DNA from 4 places in the Methylophaga sp. UBA2496 genome. Region 4 is predicted to be linked to each of the others. Evidence: predicted binding sites of a transcription regulator. Region 4 holds the regulator's gene; each other region holds the start of a gene.
The links. Region 4 encodes PhoB, which activates phosphate uptake and scavenging genes when phosphate is short. Its sites were predicted from a motif close to GNNTGTCATAAAACTGTCANAT; they were not measured.

Region 1 (3,217 bases), on a different contig from region 4:
TGCGGTGATTCCTCGGATTGGTGCTTCGGTGACTTTTTACGGTACCGCCGTGCTGCGCCAGTTTGAGATGATGAATGTATATCCACTTAATGAGTCGGTGGCCATCAGTCGGTCGCGCGACAAACTTCGCGCTCTCCAGTTATTATCCCGCCGCGGTATTGGTTTGCCGGTGACGGGCTTTGCCCATCGACCTGATGATGTCGACGATTTAATCAAGATGGTAGGTGGTGCGCCGCTGGTGATTAAACTTTTAGAAGGTACTCAGGGAATCGGTGTGGTACTGGCTGAGACTGCCGGGGCGGCTGAGAGTGTTATCGAAGCTTTTATGGGCATGAAAGCCAATATTCTGGTGCAGGAATTTATCAAGGAAGCGGGTGGTGCCGATATTCGCTGTTTTGTGGTGGGTGAAAAGGTAGTTGCCGCAATGAAACGTCAGAGCAAAGAGGGTGAGTTTCGTTCTAATCTACATCGGGGTGGTAGTGCCAATTTGATTCGGATTACACCGGCAGAACGTGCCACAGCGGTTCGTGCGGCCAAAACTATGGGGCTGAATGTTTGCGGGGTGGATTTACTGCGCTCTAATCATGGTCCTGTAGTAATGGAAGTGAACTCCTCGCCGGGCCTGGAAGGTATTGAAACAGCGACCGGTAAAGATATTGCCAGTTTGATTATTGATTTTATTGAAAAAAACTCGGTTTCCGGAACCACTAAAACCAAAGGCCGTGGTTGATGGCTGATGCATTGATCATTGCCGGGCAACAGATCATGCCCGGACAAAACAAAGTGGTCGATGTACCGCTGCCAGATTTGTATATGCATACCTCTTTGAGTATGCCGGTTCAGGTAATGTGTGGTCGTCGTGAGGGCCCTGTTCTATTTGTATCCGGTGCGGTGCATGGTGATGAAATTGTTGGTGTGGAAATTATTCGTCGGCTGGTGCGAAGCAAACGTCTTAAAGGGCTTAAAGGCACGTTGATCACTATTCCGGTGGTGAATGTTTACGGCTTTATTAATCAAACACGTTACTTACCTGATCGCCGGGATTTAAACCGTTGCTTTCCTGGGTCTGAGGAAGGTTCATTAGCGGCACGTTTAGCCAACCTGTTTATGAGCGAAGTGGTGAATAAATGTACCCATGGTGTGGACTTGCATACTGCAGCCATCCATCGGGACAATCTGCCACAGATCCGTGCGGCTTTGGATAACCCTGTGGTGGAGGAAATGGCAAGGGCATTTAATGCACCGGTTATTTTGAATTCGGGATTGATTGAAGGTTCATTACGCCATGCCTGTCAGCAGGTCAATGTGCCGGTTATCGTGTATGAAGCGGGTGAAGCTTTGCGCTTTAATGAACTGGCGATTCGTGCCGGAGTCAGAGGTGTGTTGGCGGTGATGCGCAAATTGGGTATGTTGACCGAATCCCGTACAAAACAGGCAAAACCTGTCGATCCGTTTGTCGCGCGATCCAGTAGTTGGGTGAGGGCGCCGCAAAGTGGTATTTTCAGGATGCTGGTGCCCATGGGGGCGCAAGTGACAAAAGGCGATATTCTGGGCATGGTTGCTGCGCCCTATGGCGATGAGAAATCCGAAACCAAAGTGGTCGCTATCTGCAGCGGTGTGATCATTGGCAGAACCAATATTCCGCTGGTGAATGAGGGCGAAGCCTTGTTTCATATTGCGCGATTTAACCGTCCTGATGAAGTTGCGGATAGTGTTGAAGCTTTCAATACAAACCTGCATCCATCAACGGATACCAGCGCTCCTGAAGAGCAGCCGATTATCTGAGTCTGCGATTCGCATCCTTAAGTAGTGATGCTGTCATAATATTTTTGCAATTTATCCATAAAATAGTGACAATCCCGCGATTTAACTGAAGCCAAAGGGGGTCATACTGATGACACAAACCCATGCCAATCTTGATACAAACTCACCTGACGTCGCCTCTGATGAATGGAGTGCGCAACATAGCAGTAAGCTTTATGGTGTACGTGATTGGGGTGCGGATTATTTTGATATTTCCGCCGATGGCAATGCGGTTGTCAGTTTGCAATTTGGTGAAAAGACTATCCATGTTCCGTTGATTGATATTGTTAACGGAATGAAAGAGCGCGGTCTGGATATGCCCGCTGTATTACGCATCGAGAACCTGTTGGATCTGCGCATTACTCAGTTAAACGAAGCCTTTGCCCGGGCCATCAAAACCGCAGGTTATAAAAATCACTATCGTGGCGTATTTCCGATCAAGGTGAATCAGCAATGTCACGTTATTGAGGAAATTGCCGATTACGGTCGTCGATATCATCATGGTCTGGAAGCGGGCAGTAAGGCTGAGTTAATCATTGCTATTTCTCAGCTACGTGACCACGACAGTCTGATTATCTGCAATGGCTATAAAGACGAAGAATTTATTGAATTAGGACTGTATGCCCGCCAGATGGGCATTCCCTGCTTTTTTGTATTGGAAACCGCCACCGAACTATCCACCATTTTAGAACGCAGCAAAGCATTGGGTATCGATCCATTAATTGGCTTACGCATACGTTTGGCCTCTACTGTGGAAGGTCATTGGAATGGCGATAGTGGAGATCGTTCGATATTCGGTTTATCTACCAGTGCGCTACTCGAAGTGATTGATCAGCTTAAACAGGCTGATATGCTGCATTGCCTGCAATTACTGCACAGCCATTTAGGTTCGCAAATTCCCAATATCCGTAATATTCGTAGTGGTGTGATGGAAGCCTGTCGTTTTTATACCGGTTTAATCGAAGAAGGCGCACCGATGGGATATATGGACCTTGGCGGTGGTTTGGCGGTCGACTACGAAGGTGCACGTTCGAATAGCACGCACAGCATGAACTATGGTCTGGACGAATATTGCTACAACATTATTGAAACGTTACAGGAATGCCTGGATCCCCTTGATATAGAGCATCCTGTGGTTATCACCGAGTCAGGCCGGGCTTTGATCGCGTATTCTTCCATGCTGTTATTTAATGTATTGGAAGTACGTGATCATAAACCCGGAACGATTCCGGAAGTCGCTCCCGCTGATAGCCCGGACATGCTGGTGAATCTCTATGCCGTGCTGGGCAATGTAAAACTGCAGAACCTGCAGGAGTGCTACAACGATGCCATTTATTATCGTGATGAATTACGTGAGTTATTCCATCACGGTCAGGCCACTTTACGTGAACGTGCTTTAGCTGAGAATGTTTCA
Region 2 (3,217 bases), on a different contig from region 4:
GCAGCGATCATTTTGTCGAACAATTCATCAGGTAGTTTTTCACCGGTCTGGTAATGGCCGGAAATCAAATCCAGCGCCTCACGTTCCCAACACCAGTTTTCCATAAACTGGCTTGGCAATTCAACAGCATCCCAAGCCACACCATTGATACCGGAGACACCGGCATATTCAATTTTGGTCAACATATGATGCAGGCCATGACCGAATTCATGGAACAGTGTTGTCACTTCATCATGGGTGAACAAAGCTGGTTTATCCCCGACGGGCTCAGAAAAATTACAAGTCAAAAAGGCGACAGGAATCTCAATGCCATTGGTTGTACGACGGCGTGCCTTGCATTCATCCATCCATGCACCACCACGTTTATGTTGGCGGGCATATAAATCCAGATAAAACTGAGCACGAACGCTGCCGTCTTCAGCAACAATTTCAAAAAAGCGCACGTCTTTATGCCAGACATCCACATCATTACGTTCGCGAATATCCAGACCATATAGACGATTCACCACGGCAAACAGACCACTGACCACTTTGTCTTCCGGGAAGTACGGTTTGAGTTCTTCCTGTGAAATCGAATAACGCTGCTGACGCAGTTTCTCAGCAAAATACGTGACATCCCAGGCTTCCAGCTGGCCTTGATCGGCAGTCACTTTGGCAAAAGCCCGTAATTCGGCATATTCATTTTCGGCAATCGGTTTGGAACGCTTGGCCAGATCTTGCAGGAAATCCAGAACCTGTTGCGGTGACTGGGCCATTTTGGTGGCCAAAGAACGTTCGGCGTGATTGGCAAACCCCAACAGGTTAGCCAGTTGATGACGCAAGTTCAGAATATCCAGCATCACTTCGGTGTTATCCCATTTGCCGGCATTCGGACCTTGGTCTGAGGCTTTGGTGGCAAACGCGGTATACATTTCCTCACGCAATTCACGATTATCAGCGTAAGACATCACCGGCATATACGATGGGAAATCCAGGGTAAACAACCAACCTTCCTCGCCTTCTCGCTTGGCCATTTGCTCGGCCATTTCAATAGTGGATGGCGGTAAACCGGATAATAATGACTCATCGGTGATCAGCTTGCGCCAGGCGTGGGTGGCATCCAGCAGATTTTCTTCAAATTTGGCGGTGCGTTCAGTCATTTGCTGTGACAGTTTTTTAAACTCATCACGTTGTTGCTGATCCAGCTCAACACCGGACAAACGAAAATCACGCACGGCGTTATCAATAACTTTTTTCTGTGCCGTATCCAATTTCTGATATTCAGCGCCTTCGGCAATGGCTTTATAGGCTTGATACAGCGTTTCATTCTGGCCCAATTCGGTAGAAAACTCGCTGAGTTTTGGCAGACAGGCGTTGTAAGCCTGACGAAGTTCTTCTGAGTTGACCACCGAATTCATATGACTGACTGGTGACCAGACACTGTCAATCAGGGCATCCATATCTTCCATTGGTTGTACCAGGGTTTCCCAGGTGGGCTCTGTCAGTGTGCTTAAAATCGTGTCGATTTTATTGCGTGCGGTGCTCAACGCATGATCAATTGCGGGCTCAACATGCTCGGCTTTAATGGCGGAAAATGGTGGTAAATGGTGATTTTCCAATAGTGGGTTGGTCATATTTATGTCCTGATTAAGTTCGGTATCGCCCGCAGTATGGTGCGTGGAGTTTGTGTCATGGTAACGCAACAAAACAGTCATCACACTGCAATATCTAATAGATAGGGTTTGTTCAGAATTTTAAGTGAATGAGTGCCTTATGCAAACACAACTAAGTCACAAGCAAAAGCTGAAAGTTCGCACCGTGTTTATATCGGATATCCATCTTGGCTTCCGAGGCTGCAGTGCCGAGCTCCTCCTTAACTTTTTACATAATGTGGAATGCGACTATCTTTATCTGGTCGGCGATATTATCGACGTCTGGGAAATGAAAAAACGCATGTACTGGCCTCAGGAACATAATAACGTGGTTCGTACCCTGCTTGGTAAAGCCAAACACAATACCAAGGTGATATTCGTCCCCGGCAACCATGATGAGATTCTGCGGGATTATGATGGTGCGGTGTTCGGTAATGTGCAAATCCATAATGAAATTATTCACACCACGGCCGATAAACGGAAGCTATTAATCATTCACGGCGATCAATTTGATAGCGTGGTAAAAATTTCGCCGATGCTGGCGAAAATTGGCAGTCGATTGTATGAATTTTTGTTGCGCGCCAATCGCTGGGTCAATTACTTCCGTCGCAAGATGGGCTTTACCTACTGGTCACTGGCGGCGTTTCTTAAACACAAAGTCAAAAATGCGGTGCAATACATCAGCAACTTTGAAGAAGCTGTGGCACATGAAGCGTCAAAACAAGGCGTTGATGGTGTGGTCTGCGGGCATATTCACCGGGCTGAAATTACCCGAATCCAGAATATCGATTACTACAATTGTGGTGACTGGGTAGAAAGTTGTACGGCATTGGTGGAACACCCTGACGGCCAGATGGAAATCATTCCCTGGGCGGAGTTATTTAATCAGCAAGTATTGATTGCCAAAGCCGCCTGATGAAACTGGTTATCGTGACGGATGCCTGGGAGCCCCAGGTCAACGGCGTAGTGCGTACTCTGGGCAAGACCCGTGATCATCTTCAGGAAATGGGTTATGAGGTGATCATGATCACCCCGCTGAATTTTAAAACTATTCCCTGCCCGACGTATCCCTCAATTCGTTTAGCGTTACTGCCATATCGAAAACTTTCCAATATGTTGGAAAATCTGCAAGCCAATGCAGTGCATATAGCGACTGAAGGCCCATTAGGTATGGCTGCCCGGCGCTGGTGTTTAAAACATAAAGTTCGATTTACCACCTCATTTCATACCCAGTTTCCAGAATATTTACGTCTGCGTTTGCCTGTTCCACTCCACTGGAGTTATGCCTGGTTACGCCGCTTTCATCGGCCAGCGGCGAGAACTTTGGTACCAACCGTTTCACAACAGCAACGATTGCAACAACATGGTTTTCAGGATGTGTATGTCTGGGGCCGTGGTGTGGATACACAGATCTTTACGCCCGATAACGCCAAAAAATTTGATTTACCCGGACCGGTTTTTATCAATATGGGACGTGTGGCGGTGGAAAAAAACATTGAAGCTTTTCTGGATCTGACGTTACCCGGCAGCAAGGTGGTGATTGGCGATGGCCCGGATTTGGAGATGCTGCGCAAACGTTACCCCGA
Region 3 (3,217 bases), on a different contig from region 4:
TTGTTTATATAGCGTCGGTACCGTCACATTCATATGTGTCAGCTGCTCTCGCATCGCTGTAAAGTCACTATCGGCATCTTGATTAACTAACGTTGAATACACTCGTTGTTGCAGCTCTGTATCAAAAATGGACGGTACTCTGGCAGTCGCCAGAGATTCCGTATCTGCAAAATGTTTTTGATAAAAACTGACAATCAACGCCTTGGCAAAATCAGGATAAGTATTGCTGAGGCTGACCGGCCCGAACAGATAACGGATCTCTGGATAGCGTTTGAGATAGGCGCCAATGCCATACCACAGATAATCCAAACTGCGTTTTCCCCAGTATTTAGGGCTGACAAAGCTGCGACCTAATTCAATACTAACCGGAAAATATTGCTGCATCGCCGAGTTAAAACTGAATAGCTCGCTGGTATAAATATCACGCTCTGCCTCCATAATACGAGCAACTTCACCAATCCGGTAAGCACCAGCGATCTCCAGCTCCTGCTCATCCCACAAAATCAGATGCCGGTAATCCCGATCGTACTGGTCTAAATCCCGTTTTTTTCCCGTGCCTTCACCCACCTGTCTGAAGGTAATTTCCCGTAACCGGCCAATCTCCTGCATAACAGCAGAATTCGCCTGATAATCAAACAGATATATCTTCTTATGATCGGCTGTCTCACCCAATAATTCAGCTTGCTGTAATTCTTTTTTAATCGCCCGGCGTTCCTGCGGGTGAGCAATCGTCTGTTCAGTCACAAATAATGGCTTTTTACCTTTGGCCAGCCGATACAAATGACGACGTAATAATTTGGCCTTTTCCGCTTTGACCAATGGCAGCTGTTCAATCTGCTGATAGGCAATCGTTTCCCCTACCCGCATTGAGATGGTTTTAGAGTTTTTGTTGAACATTTCATGCGCCAGCATCATGCCGGATAAAGGTTTGTAGACCATAGAAGCACTGTAAAACAGCGATGAGTTTCTGGCTTCAACATAAATTGGCAAAATAGGTGCCTGGGTTTTCCTGGCAAAATTTAAAAACCCGCTGTTCCATTTACCATCCCGAACACCACCGGGGCGAATTCGCGAAACTTCACCGGCAGGAAACACGATGACGGCTTCATCATTATTCAAACACTCGACAATACGTGCCACGCTGCTTTTACGGGTAGATTTTGAGAGGTTATCAACCGGCAGAAACAATGAACTTAATGCGGAAAAGTTCAGCAACATATCATTGGCAACGATTTTCACATCGCGCCTGACCTCTCCCACCAGCTTTAACAAACATAATCCATCCAACGCGCCTAATGGATGATTGGCAACAATTACCACCCGGCCAGTGGCAGGAATATTATTGCGGTGACGATGGGTAATACTGTAACTGAAGTTAAAATAATCCAGAACTTCATCAATGAAATCAAAACCTTCAAGCTGCTTATGCTGTTCGAGGAAACGATTAACTTCTTGCTCATGGGTGATTTTTCGGAGAAAGCCTAAAGTCGGTATTCTGACCCAGGGTTTTTGCTTTTGAAAATTGGGAAATTTTTGTTGAACAGCCTGTTCAATATTGAGCATACATATTCTCTGATAACTTCATGCCGCAAAGTCTAGAGAATATATATGACAAAAAAATAACGGTTTGATGACTGTTCGGTGACAGTCTCGCAAACCGTTATATCTGAAGAGTTTTAATCAGGCCGCCTGGACAGGAATCGCGTGACGCATATGGGTAATATCATTATTTTCATCAAGATATACCAGCGTCGGTTTGAAGCTTTTCAGCTCCTCTGCATCCATTGCAGTATAAGCACAGATAATGATTCGATCACCCGGTGATGCTTTATGCGCTGCTGCACCATTCACCGAAATAATATTGGAATTGTCTTCGGCACGAATTGCATAGGTTACAAAACGTTCACCATTGGCAACGTTATAGATATGGATTTGCTCGTACTCGTGAATGCCGGCGGCTTCGAGCAATTTACCATCAATTGCACATGACCCCTCATATTCCAGTTCGGAATGAGTTACACAGGCACGATGTAGTTTAGCTTTTAACAGTGTCAGATGCATAGCGGGAAATTTTCCGTCAATAAGCCGTATATTATCGCTTTTTCAGTATAGTCAAGCAAGGTTACAGGCAATATTGTCGATCAAACGAACATTTCCCAACCGCCCCGCCACCAGCAATCGCAAGGCTTTATCCACTGCGGGATCCGCCACTTGAAGATCCTTTTCCCGACGAATATCAAAATAGTCGAGTGTAAATCCGGCAGCCGTTAATTGGGAATGGGCCTGTGCCAATAAAAAATTCACATCCTGGCCGCCAGTTTCCAGCTGCTGTTTAAGTTGTTTTAAGCTCGAATACAAACTAGCGGCCTGCTGTTTCTGTGTGTCGGTTAAGTGCTGATTGCGTGAGCTCATTGCAAGCCCATTTTTTTCTCTTACTGTCGGCGCACCAACGATTTTCACCGGAAGATTTAAGTCGCTTACCAGTTTCCGAATCAGTAATAATTGCTGGTAATCTTTTTCACCAAACACCGCCACATCTGCCTGCACCATATTGAATAACTTGGTGACCACGGTGGCCACACCATCAAAGTGTCCAGGTCGTTCCAGTCCGCAGAGCTTGTCATCCATACCCGGTACATGAATAAAGGTATGAAAATCCTGTCCTTGTGCATACATAACGTCAGTATCAGGCGTGAATAACAGATTACAACCAGCCTGCATCAGTTTTTTTATATCCGCCTGTAATGTGCGTGGGTATTTCGCTAAATCCTGTTTGTCATCAAACTGCAATGGATTGACAAAAATACTGACGACCACTTTATCAGCCAATGTCTGGGCTTTTTTGACCAGTGAAATATGACCATCATGCAGATTACCCATGGTCGGGACAAATGCAACGGTATCACCCGCCACGCGCCAGGTTTTTATCTGGCCACGCAAGCTCAGAATAGACTCAACAATCTGCATTAATATTGTTGCTCAGCAGTGGGGAATTTGCCGTTTTTAACAGCTTCAACATAACGGCTGATTGCCGCAGGGATATGACCGCAATCAGCCAGAAAATCATGGCTGAAACGCGGCCGTTTACCCGGCGTAATACCCAACATATCGTATAGCACCAACACCTGACCATCGCAATCAGCTCCAGCACCAATACCTATCACCGGTATGGTTAACGCTTCGCTGATGAGTTTTGCCAAGGTAGCAGGCACACATT
Region 4 (3,217 bases):
CTATTTTATAGCAAAGGCGTTTCATTAATATCATTGTAAAACGTAATATTAATGACAGAAAATCATTAAATATCTGGGGCAGAAATTGCTTTTTCTGTTGGAAAAATACAGCGAAAAGCGGCGCCTTCCCCTAACTCACTTTGTATCTCCAGCCGACCTTTATGCCGACTGACAATATGTTTTACGATAGCCAGACCCAACCCCGTACCACCGCTTTCGCGATCCCGACCGTTATCCACACGATAAAAACGCTCAGTCAGCCGCTCCAGATGATGGCTCGCAATCCCGTCACCATCATCAATCACCTCAATGACACTTCCCTGCCCATCAACCGTCCAGTTAATCGTGATTTTGGTACCGGCGGGTGTGTATTTCACGGCATTAAAAACCAGATTTGAAATTGCGCTGCGTAATTCATCTACATCAGCCAATAACCATTTATCCGTCCGGCAATTTAATGTGATTTGATGATCCTGAAAACTATCAAGACGTTTCACATCATCAACAATACTTTGCAGTAATCTACTCACATCTGTCGGCACATGATGTAGAGGCTTGTCGCCCGTTTCAAGCTGAGATAAAGCTAACAAATCTTTGATCATCAGATGCATACGCAGGGTTTGCTGTTGCATGACGGGCAAAGCTTGACGCCACATGGCTGGATCACTATCAACATCAAAACTCTCAAGATAGCCACGTAAAACAGTTAAGGGGGTGCGTAACTCATGAGAAACATTGGCGACAAAATCCCGCCGCATTCGTTGTAACTTAATGGTCTGAGTGACGTCCCGGGCGATAAGAAGGCGATCATTATCAGCATACTCAACCAGTTTCAATTCCAGTTGGGTAGCCTGATTTTTAGGAGAGGTGATCTGCGTTGTTATATTTTTATCAATCGGCATATCCAATAGTTTATGAAACGCCGGATCACGCAACAGATTATTGACACGCAAATTTGCGTCACGAGGCCAATGAATACCCAACAGTGCTTTGGCAGATTGGTTCGCCCATTCAACCTGACCAAATTCACCGATAACAACAATACCATCAGGTATGGCTGCTGTCGCCGTTTTGAATCGTTTCAAATACCCGGTGAGTTTCTTTTTACGATTACTGTTCTGCAAGCGCATGCGCTCAATTTGGCGCCGAACATCATCAATCACACCATCTGCCGAAGGCGGGCGGTTTTTATTGGTTTTCAATAACCAGTTTTGTAAAAGTGTCCACTGCCATTGAAGCCATAATGCATAGATCAGTGCCGCCACAAACAAAAAGGGCATCATATGGCCCAGCACCAATCCCAGAAACCCGGCTAAGCTCAGCAGGGTAATTAAACGCCAATAATCCCATTGCATTCGACAATCCTGCTATTCAGCAGAAAAACGGTAGCCAACACCGCGGACAGTTTGTACGAGGTTGTCATGACCGCTGGGTTCCAGCGCCTTACGTAGCCGCCGAATATGCACATCCACCGTGCGCTCTTCAATATATACGGTATCCCCCCAGACGAAATCCAACAGCTGGGAACGATTGTAGGCTCGTTCGGGATTTTTCATAAAAAAGTGTAGTAAACGGAATTCGGTCGGCCCCAGTTCTATGCGTTCACCATTGACCGACACCCGATGGCTCTTGGTATCCATGACCAGTTCACCCATCTGCAGTTTCTGCGCGTCGTCATCTTCCATCGGACGGCAACGCCGTAAAACCGCTTTAATGCGGGCTATCAGTTCGGGAGGCGAAAAAGGTTTGTTGATGTAATCATCGGCGCCAACGCTCAGACCTTTGACCATATCTTCACTTTCACCTTTAGCGGTGAGCATGATGACCGGAATTGAAGCTAAAAACTCATTGGCACGCAGACGGCGAATAAATTCAATACCATCAATTCCGGGTAACATCCAGTCCAGTAAAATCATGTCAGGCTGCTGATTTTTCAGCCATTCCAGTCCGGACTCAGCATCTTTCGATGCTTCACAGGTAAAACCAACCTGACGCAGGCTGAAGGTAATCATGTCACGAATGGCAGCATCATCTTCCACCAACAAAACCGATATGCTCATATCTTGCAAATTCCTAATCCATCTTTAATTAGAATAAAGCTTAATGGGAAATTATTACAATCTGATAACAGCGCTGAAAGCTTTATCAATACTGAGCTTGGCGGGGTAACAATTTTGAAATAATACTGGCGGCCAGAATCATCAGCGCAGAAATCACCAGACAGGCTGCCAGTCCGGCCACCTGATAAACCCAGCCGGATAACAAAGTACCAAACAGCCGGCCTGCCGCATTGGCCATGTAATAAAATCCGACATCCAGTGAAACCCCTGCCGCATCGGCATATGAAACTATCAAATAGGAATGGATGGCAGAGTTAATGGCAAATACCGCCCCATAGACTAATAAACCTGCGGTTAACGCTGGCAACACAGCCCATTGAAAATAAACGGTCATCGCGATAAGTAATGGCAGAACCATTAACGGCAACGACCATAGCCAGACATGATAACCGTCAGGCGCATGCTGTTTGGAAAAACCGGTCAGTTTCGGTGCCAATGCCTGCACTATGCCATAAGCGATAACCCATGCTGCCAGTAACGCGCCTACATAGATGGCCGGCCATTGCAGTTGAGCATGCAAAAACACCGGTAAAGCCACCACAAACCAGATATCACGGGAACCAAACAGAAAAAACCTGGCCAGCGACAATCGATTGACCGCGGCACTTTTTGACCAGATATCGCTGAACCTGGGTTTATTTTTGGCTTTACCCAAATCGCGCTGCAGTAACACAATACTGAGAATTAACACCACTAACAGCACGACAGCCATTGTAAAAATGGCTCCACGAAAGCCGATCCATGAAAGCAATGCTGCACCGACAAAAAAACCCACCCCTTTCAGTGCATTTTTGGAGCCGGTGAGAATGGATATCCATTTAAATAAAGTAGATTGGGCGTTATCCGCCACCAGCATTTTGATGCTGGATTTAGCGCTCATTTTATTAAGATCTTTGGCGATACCGGATAATGCCTGTGCCACCATCACATAGGCTACGGTGAGCCATTGCGGATCCACCAAAAGCATCGCCAGAGCGATGACCTGTAATAACAAGCCCAGATGCATGGTGACATTAAGCCCTAATCTGGCTGCCAGCCATCCGCCGACCAGGTTTGTCACAATGCCGAAAAACTCATAAAGCACAAACAGCATCGCC

Region 1: the regulator PhoB is predicted to act here: its motif matches at 1,814-1,835, upstream of speA (biosynthetic arginine decarboxylase).
Region 2: the regulator PhoB is predicted to act here: its motif matches at 1,686-1,707, upstream of B2W60_RS06360 (UDP-2,3-diacylglucosamine diphosphatase).
Region 3: the regulator PhoB is predicted to act here: its motif matches at 1,618-1,639, upstream of B2W60_RS00195 (lysophospholipid acyltransferase family protein).

Annotation. Positions count from the first base shown of each region.
Region 1 is NZ_DDOK01000009.1:99,734-102,950, reverse strand. It holds gene rimK (30S ribosomal protein S6--L-glutamate ligase) at 1-730, shown strand, start outside; gene B2W60_RS13620 (succinylglutamate desuccinylase/aspartoacylase family protein) at 730-1,785, shown strand; gene speA (biosynthetic arginine decarboxylase) at 1,895-3,217, shown strand, end outside.
Region 2 is NZ_DDOK01000004.1:633,278-636,494, forward strand. It holds gene prlC (oligopeptidase A) at 1-1,613, opposite strand, end outside; gene B2W60_RS06360 (UDP-2,3-diacylglucosamine diphosphatase) at 1,753-2,547, shown strand; gene B2W60_RS06365 (glycosyltransferase family 4 protein) at 2,547-3,217, shown strand, end outside.
Region 3 is NZ_DDOK01000001.1:39,695-42,911, forward strand. It holds gene B2W60_RS00195 (lysophospholipid acyltransferase family protein) at 1-1,563, opposite strand, end outside; gene panD (aspartate 1-decarboxylase) at 1,681-2,061, opposite strand; gene panC (pantoate--beta-alanine ligase) at 2,113-2,967, opposite strand; gene panB (3-methyl-2-oxobutanoate hydroxymethyltransferase) at 2,967-3,217, opposite strand, start outside.
Region 4 is NZ_DDOK01000008.1:120,773-123,989, forward strand. It holds gene phoR (phosphate regulon sensor histidine kinase PhoR) at 66-1,355, opposite strand; gene phoB (phosphate regulon transcriptional regulator PhoB) at 1,368-2,060, opposite strand; gene arsJ (organoarsenical effux MFS transporter ArsJ) at 2,146-3,217, opposite strand, start outside.